One region of the Roseateles sp. T103 genome, then DNA from elsewhere that is predicted to be linked to it. Evidence: riboswitches for the same ligand, from Rfam matches in the RefSeq annotation. Region 1 holds a riboswitch; the other holds the start of a gene.
The links. Region 1 has a riboswitch for S-adenosylhomocysteine ahead of ahcY (adenosylhomocysteinase). Riboswitches for the same ligand answer to the same signal wherever they lie in the genome.

Region 2: another riboswitch for S-adenosylhomocysteine. It lies ahead of metH (methionine synthase); the one in region 1 lies ahead of ahcY (adenosylhomocysteinase).

Annotation. Positions count from the first base shown of each region.
Region 1 is NZ_JBXVVS010000002.1:792,338-796,543, reverse strand. It holds gene AC2EBS_RS10020 (TlyA family RNA methyltransferase) at 1-412, opposite strand, end outside; gene ahcY (adenosylhomocysteinase) at 558-2,000, opposite strand; S-adenosyl-L-homocysteine riboswitch at 2,091-2,190, opposite strand; gene AC2EBS_RS10010 (HAD-IIB family hydrolase) at 2,262-3,059, shown strand; gene AC2EBS_RS10005 (phosphate/phosphite/phosphonate ABC transporter substrate-binding protein) at 3,036-3,908, opposite strand; gene AC2EBS_RS10000 (ATP-binding protein) at 3,905-4,206, opposite strand, start outside.
Region 2 is NZ_JBXVVS010000003.1:217,086-221,291, reverse strand. It holds gene metH (methionine synthase) at 1-2,431, opposite strand, end outside; S-adenosyl-L-homocysteine riboswitch at 2,505-2,599, opposite strand; gene AC2EBS_RS11285 (HD-GYP domain-containing protein) at 2,736-3,926, shown strand; gene AC2EBS_RS11280 (homocysteine S-methyltransferase family protein) at 3,939-4,206, opposite strand, start outside.

The DNA.
Region 1 (4,206 bases):
CGCGCACATGCAGGCCTTCGAGCGCGGTGACGCGCGCGTCCGCCGCGAGGCTGGCGTGCAGTTGCCCATGGCCGACATCGAAGCCGACCACGCGCGCCGCGCCGCTCTTGAGCAGGCAGTCGCTGAAGCCGCCGGTGCTCTGGCCCACGTCCAGCACGCTGAGTCCCGCGACCGACAGGCCGCAGGCCTTCAGCGCGCCCTCCAGCTTGAGCCCGCCGCGCGAGACAAATCGCAGCTCGGCATCGTCGGTGATGCGCAGCTGCGCCGTCTGCGGCAGATCCTCGCCCGCCTTGCGCACCGCTGCCCAGCCCTTCGCCGAGGCCCATTCCACGGCACCCCGCTCGATCAGCCGTTGCGCGGCCGATCGCGTGGGGGCGAGCTGGTGAGCGACGAGGAGTTGGTCAGCGCGCATCGAAGTAAGGCCCGGTCTTGCGGGGCGTAGCGAGCGCCTGTCAGGCTAGGCGCGGGCGGATCCGCAGACCGGAACGTAGCAGCGCTACGTGAGGATCTGCGGAGGGACCCGCAACGACGCATGGCAGGCGCGCAGTAGCCCCCACTCAATAGCGGTAGGTGTCGGGCTTGTACGGGCCTTGCTTGGGGACGCCAATGTACGCCGCCTGCTCCTCGGTCAGCTCCGTCAGCTGCGCGTTGAGCAACGACAGCTGCAGCCGCGCCACCTTCTCGTCCAGATGCTTGGGCAGCACGTAAACCTTGCCGATGTCGTACGCATCCTTGTGCGCAAACAGCTCGATCTGTGCGATCGTCTGGTTCGCGAAGGAGCTGCTCATCACATAGCTGGGGTGGCCGGTGCCGCAGCCCAGGTTCACCAGGCGGCCCTTGGCGAGCAGGATGATGCGCTTGCCGTCAGGGAAGATGACATGATCGACCTGCGGCTTGATCTCGTCCCACTGGCACTTGGCTTCCAGCGCGGCGACGTCGATCTCGTTGTCGAAGTGGCCGATATTGCAGACGATGGACTGGTCCTTCATCTTGGCCATGTGCTCGTAGGTGATGACGTTCTTGTTGCCGGTGGCGGTGACGAAGATGTCGGCCTTGTCGGCGGCCCACTCCATGGTCACGACGCGATAGCCTTCCATCGCAGCCTGCAGCGCGCAGATCGGGTCCACCTCGGTCACCCAGACCTGGGCCGACAAGGCGCGCAGCGCCTGCGCGCTGCCCTTGCCCACGTCGCCGTAGCCAGCGACAACGGCGATCTTGCCGGCCACCATCACGTCGGTGGCGCGCTTGATGCCGTCGACCAGCGACTCGCGGCAGCCGTAGAGGTTGTCGAACTTGCTCTTGGTGACCGAGTCGTTGACGTTGATCGCGCGGAACAGCAGCGTGCCCTTGGCGGCCATTTCCTTCAGGCGGTGCACGCCGGTGGTGGTCTCCTCGGTCACGCCGATGATCTCGGCGCTCTTGCGGGTGTACCAGCTCGGGTCTTCGGCCAGCTTGGCCTTGATCGACGCGAAGAGCACGCGCTCTTCCTCGCTGCCCGGGTTGGCCAGCACCGACAGATCCTTCTCGGCGCGCTGGCCCAGGTGCATCAGCAGCGTGGCATCGCCGCCGTCGTCCAGGATCATGTTCGGGCCTTCGCCGGCCGAGCCCTTGGGCCCGAAGTCGAAGATGCGGTGCGTGAAGTCCCAGTACTCCGTCAGCGTCTCGCCCTTGTGGGCGAACACCGGCGTGCCGGCGGCCACCAGCGCGGCGGCGGCGTGGTCCTGGGTGGAGAAGATGTTGCAGCTGGCCCAGCGCACTTCAGCGCCCAGCGCTTGCAGCGTCTCCACCAGCACGGCGGTCTGGATGGTCATGTGCAGCGAGCCGGTGATGCGCGCGCCCTTGAGCGGCTGGCTGGCGGCGTACTCGCGGCGGATCGCCATCAGCGCCGGCATCTCGTGCTCGGCGATCTTGATTTCCTTGCGGCCCCAGTCGGCGAGCGACAGGTCGGCGATCTGGTACTGGTCTGCGGCCAGCGTCTTGGCAGTGGTAGCGGCATTCATGGCGGGCTCCTTCAACGAATTGCTTGAAGCCGCTGCCGTCCGGCGCCGGGGGAGATTCGGGAGAAATGGCTCTCACCCACGCAGGACTTCAGCGGGTGAGCGCGGTTGCGATGAGGCCTGGGCGGTGATCCACAGAGCATCTTGTTCCGAGCCTGGCCCCTGGTGCGGGGTTGCAACGCTCCTCGGAATGACGCGATTCTAGCTGCATGCCCGGCTGCCGAGCGTCCGGAACAGGAGCTGGATTGCGGACAATGCCGCGCCATGGATGCCCTTGCCCTGTGCCCGCCCGAGCGGCTGCGCCGCCTGCGCGGCGTGCTCACCGACATCGACGACACGCTGACTGACGGCCATGCCGGCATCGGCGCGTCAGCGCTGGATGCACTGGCAGCGCTGGATGCTGCGAGCGTGCCGGTGATCGCGATCACCGGCCGGCCGGCCGGCTGGAGCGAGCCTTTCGCGCTGGCCTGGCCGGTGGCGGCCATCGTCGCGGAGAACGGCGCGGTGATGCTGCGCCGTGGCGCGGAGGGCGCGCTGCGCTGCGACTTCTGCCAGGATGAGGTCACGCGTGCCGCCAACTTCGCGCGGCTGCAGGCCTGCGCCGCCGACGTGCTCGCCCGCGTGCCGGGCGCACGGCTGGCCACCGACAGCCCCGGCCGGCTGACCGACATCGCCATCGACCACAGCGAGCATGCCCATCTGGACGCGGCGCAGATCGAGGCGGTCTGCGCGGTGATGCGCGAACACGGCCTGCGCGCCACGGTCAGCTCCATCCACATCAATGGCTGGATCGGCGAGCACAGCAAGTGGAGCGCGGCACACTGGGCTGTGCATGCGGTGCTGGGCGAGCCTTTCGAGGCGCAGGACTGGGTCTATGTGGGCGACTCGACCAACGACCAGCAGATGTTCGCGCGCATGCCGCTGTCGGTGGGCGTGGCGAACATCGCCCGCTTCCTGCCGCAGCTGCAGTCGCTGCCCGGCTACGTCACACGCGCCGAGCGCGGTGCGGGCTTCGCGGAACTGGCCCGTGCGCTGCTGTCAGCGCGCGCCGCTGCCGTCTAGCAGGCCGGCCTCGCGCAGCTGCTCCTGCGCGATGTCGTGCAGCGGCGCCAGACGCTTGCGCACCGCCGCATCGACGCGGTAGAGCTGGGTGTTGCCCACCAGGCCGGGTCGCGCCGGGTCCGGCACGAAGGCCAGCAGCGCTTCGCGCAGCCGTGCCACCCGCTCGGCGCCCAGGCGCGGCTGGCCCACGAAGATCGGTGCCTCGACGCTGCCGACCTCGGTCAGCACGACGTGGTTGCGAAAGCCTTCGGCCGGCAGCATCTCGACCTGGTTGCGCGTGGCGAAGACCGCATCGACATCGCCGCGTTCCAGGCTGATCAGGGCGGTGTTGATCGAGGCCTGCGCAAGCAGCTGTACGTCGCGGCCGGGCTTGAGCTGCTGGCGTTGCAGCCAGAGCGAGCCCACCGCAGCGCTCAGCGACAACTGGCCCAGCGCGCCGATCTTGCGGCCGCGCAGATCGGCCGGCTCGCGAACGGTGGTGGATCCCTTGCGCACCAGCAGCAGCACCGGTGTGCCACTCAGCGAGCCGGCCAGCGCATGAAAGCCCCAGTCGCTGATCGCCAGCCCGGCCATGTGCGAGGGCAGATAGCTGATGTCGTAGGCCCCGGCGCGGGTCTGGCGGACCTGGTCGACGAAATCACGTGCGGTATAGAGCTCCACCGGCTGCTGCAGCTGGTGAGCCAGGTGCTCGCGCAGCGGCCGAAAGGCATTCAGCATCGCGGCAGTGGTCAGGAAGGGCGCCAGACCGATGGTCAGCGACGTCTGGGGAGCCTGCGTCTGTGCCTGCAGCCAGGCCGGGCTGAGCAGTGCGGCGCTGCCCATGCAGAACCGGCGTCGGGAGGTGTTCATTGGGGGGCACTCCGATTCAGCAGGACTGCCAGGTCCTCGAGCAGGGCAGGGAAGTCCAGGGGCTTGGTGTGATAGCGGTCGAAGCCGGCGTCGAGGGCGCGCTGGATGTCGTCGGCCATGGCATTGGCACTCAGGGCGATCATCGGCAGGCCGGCGTTGCGCGGATCGGCACGGACATGGCGGCATACCTCGATGCCGTTGAGGTCGGGCAGGTCGATGTCCACCAGCAGCAGGTCGGGGCGCGTCGAGCGCAGCGCTTGCAGCCCTTGCTGTGCATCGGCGGCCAGGCTGAGGGTGT
Region 2 (4,206 bases), on a different contig from region 1:
GCGCCTCGTCGGGCGCATAGCCCCAGAACTCGCTGCGCACGCGCTGGTGCAGGCGCTCGGCGAAGGCCTCGGCCAAGCGGTCGGCCAGGGCCTTGAGCATGATGGCCGAGTAGTCGTCGTGGTCGGCGAGGAACTGCGCCTCCTTCTTGTCCACGCCGATGCCGGCGGTGACGGCGAAGAGGCCGATGTAGTCCGGCACCGTGCCCTTCGGCGCGATGAAGTCGGCCAGGCAGCGGTTGGGTCGCTTCACGCCATCGACCACCGGACGCTCGCTTTGCATGCGCAGGCCGCGCCAGGTCATCAGCACCTCGCTGTGGCTCTCGTCGCGGTAGATCTCGATGTCGTCGTCACCCACCTGCGCGGCAGGGAACAGGCCGAACACGCCGTTGGCCGTCAGCCAGCGGCCGTCGATGAGGCGCTGCAGCATGCGCTTGCCATCGCTGAACACGCGTTGCGCCTCGGCGCCGACGATCTCGTCCTTCAGGATCGCCGGGAAAGGACCGGCCAGATCCCAGGTCTGGAAGAACGGCGCCCAGTCGATGCACTGCGCCAACTCGGCAAGGTCGTAGTTCTTGATCACGCGGCGGCCGATGAACTTCGGCACCGGCGGCTGGTAGTGCGCCCAGTCGAGCTGCGCCTTGTTGGCGCGCGCCTGCGCCAGCGTCACCAGCGGCGTCTGCTTCTTGTTGGCATGCAGCTCGCGCACCTTGTCGTAGTCGGACTTGAGCTCGGCGATGAAGGCCGCAGCACGCTCGTCGGAGAGCAGCTCGGTGCACACGCCCACCGAGCGCGAAGCATCGGGCACATAGACCACCGGGCCTTCGTAGTGCGGGCTGATCTTCACCGCGGTGTGCACGCGGCTGGTGGTCGCGCCGCCGATCAGCAGCGGGATCTTCTTCATGCGGAAGTACTCGTCGCGCTGCATCTCGGCGGCGACATGCTGCATCTCTTCCAGGCTTGGCGTGATCAGGCCCGACAGGCCGATGATGTCGGCGCCTTCCACCTTGGCCTTGGCGAGGATGTCCTGGCAAGGGACCATCACGCCCATGTTCACCACCTCGTAGTTGTTGCACTGCAGGACCACGGTGACGATGTTCTTGCCGATGTCGTGCACATCGCCCTTGACGGTGGCGATGACGATCTTGCCCTTCGGCCTGACATCGCCGCCGGCGGCCTCGAGTTGGCGCTTCTCTTCCTCGATGTAGGGAATCAGCTTGGCCACCGCCTGCTTCATCACGCGGGCGCTCTTCACCACCTGGGGCAGGAACATCTTGCCCTGGCCGAACAGGTCGCCGACCACGTTCATGCCCGCCATCAGCGGGCCTTCGATCACATGCAGCGGCCGGCCGCCCTTGGCCTGCACCGCCTGCCAGCATTCCTCGGTGTCGGCATCGATGAACTCGGTGATGCCATGCACCAGCGCGTGCGAGAGGCGCTCCTCGACCGTGCCGGCGCGCCAGGCCAGGCGCGCGCTGTCGTCCTTGGCCGCGCCCTTGGCACGCTCGGCCACCTCGATCAGGCGCTCGGCCGCATCCTTGCGGCGATTCAGCACCACGTCCTCGACGCGTTCGCGCAGCTCGGCATCCAGCTCGTCGTAGACGCCGATCATGCCGGCGTTGACGATGCCCATGTCCAGGCCCGCCTTGATCGCGTGATAGAGGAACACCGTGTGGATGGCTTCGCGCACCGGGTCGTTGCCGCGGAAGCTGAAGGACACGTTGGACACGCCGCCACTCACCTTGGCGCCGGGCAGGTTCTGCTTGATCCAGCGCGTCGCCTCGATGAAGTCGACTGCGTAGTTGTCATGCTCCTCGATGCCGGTGGCGATCGCGAAGATGTTGGGGTCGAAGATGATGTCCTCGGGCGGGAAGCCGATCTCCTCGACCAAGATCTTGTAGGCGCGCGCGCAGATCTCGATCTTGCGCTCGAAGGTATCGGCCTGGCCGGTCTCGTCGAAGGCCATTACCACCGCGGCGGCGCCATAGCGACGCACCAGCTTGGCCTGGCGGCGGAACTCGGCCTCGCCTTCCTTCAGCGAGATCGAATTGACGATGCCCTTGCCCTGGATGCACTTCAGGCCGGCCTCGATCACCTCCCACTTGGAGGAGTCGATCATGATGGGCACGCGCGCAATCTCGGGCTCGGACGCGATCAGGTTCAGGAATCGCACCATCGCGGCCTTGCTGTCCAGCATGGCCTCGTCCATATTGATGTCGATGATCTGCGCGCCGTTCTCGACCTGCTGGCGGGCGACGGCCAACGCCTCCTCGAACTGACCGTTGAGGATCAGCCGCGCGAAGGCCTTGGAGCCGGTGACATTGGTGCGCTCGCCGATGTTGACGAACAGGCTGCCCTCGCCGATCTGCACCGGCTCCAGGCCGGACAGCTTCATCGGCGGCGGGGTCTGCGTGGGGCTTGCGGTGGACGACATGGCGGCGGTCTCGGCAGGAAGATACAGACAGAGGCAGCCGCGCAACTCACCGCGGCCACTGATGCAAAACGTGGATCGGCGAGCGTCGTTGTGGGGGCGGAACAGCGCCCCGGGTTCGAGCCTGGCGCCGCGGCATCTGGCCGCAGCGTCGCAACGCTCCTCGAACGTGGCGGATTTTACGCGCGCCACCCGGTCCGGATCGGCGCCGCTCAAGCCCGGCCCCCGGGACGCCGACAATCACGATGAGAGATGATGCGCCCCAGCCGGCCATCGACCGACTGATCTGCAGTAGCCGCGAGCCCCCTTGGAACTGATCCACCTCCCTCCATCCGCCCTGCGCTTCGGCCAGGTGCTGGAGTTCTCCATCTACGATGCCGGCGGCAAGCTGCTGCTGGCGCGCGGCCAGGTGCTGCGCAACACGCCGCTGGGACAGCAGCTGATCGCCAACGGCGGCTGGGTGCAGCCCCATGAAACCAAGGAGTACCAGCGCGCCGTCGCCCATCAGGCTGACACGCTGATGCACCGGGGCGCGACGCTGGGTGCAATCGCCTCGGCCCGTCCGGACTACAAGTACGAGCGGCCGCCGACGCCGCAGTTCACCGGCCTGCAGGCCTGGGCCGACCTGCAGCTGCGCGCGCACAGCCTGCTGCGCGATCCGCGGCCCGAAGACTTCCTGCGCCGCTTCGACGAACTGCTGCAGGACATGCAGGGCCGCCTGCAGCAGCAGCCGGATGCGACGCTGCTGCTGCTGATCTTCGAGGCCGGCCAGAGCTACGAGCACTACAGCGCCCGGCACGGCCTGCTGACGATGGCGCTGGCCGAGCTGTGCGCCCGCCAGCTCGGCTGGGCCGAGGATCTGCGCGAGGTGCTCGCCCGTGCCGCCTTGTCGATGAACATCGCCATCACCACGCTGCAGGACCGGCTGGCCGCACAAACGGACCGCATGAGCGAGCTGCACCGCCGCGAAGTCGCCAGCCATGGCGACCGCGGCGCCGAGTTGCTGCGCAGCCTGGGCGTGCAGGATTCGCTGTGGCTGCAGGTGGTGCGGCTGCACCACGAAGCCGGCCCAGGCCCGCTGGAGGGCCGCAGCATGCCCGAGCAGATGGCCCGCCTGCTCAAGCGTGCCGACATCTACGCGGCGCGCCTGAGCCCGCGGCGCACGCGCAAGGCGCTGTCCGCGGCGCAGGCGGCGCGCGCGGTCTATCACGACGAGATGCAGCAGCCCGATGCGGTGGGCAACACGCTGATCAAGGCCATTGGTCTGTACCCGCCCGGCGCGCTGGTGCGCCTGGCCAGCGGCGAGGTCGGCATCGTGATCAAGCGCGGCCACAGCGCCAACGAGCCCATCGTCGCCTCGCTGCTGGGCAAGAGCGGCGCGCCGTGGAGCGAACCGGTGCGCCGCGACACCCGCCTGGCCGCGCAGGCCATCACGGCCTGCCTGGCGCCTCACGAGCTCAAGCTGCTGGTCAGCCTGGAGAGGCTGCTGAAGCTCTGAACGCCCGAGCGCTCAGGCGGCGGCCGGTATCAGCTCACTGAAGAATTTGTGGCCGCAGGCCCGCGGCTTGTAGGCCGAGACGCTCTTGGCGATGGCCGCGATATGCGCCGGCGTCGTGCCGCAGCAGCCGCCGGCGATATTGAGGAAGCCCGCCTGCGCGAACTCGCCCACCAGGCGCGCGGTGACGTCCGGCGTCTCGTCGAAGCCGGTGTCACTCATCGGGTTGGGCAGGCCGGCGTTCGGATAGCAGCTGATCGCCGTGTCGCCCGCCGCCTTGGCC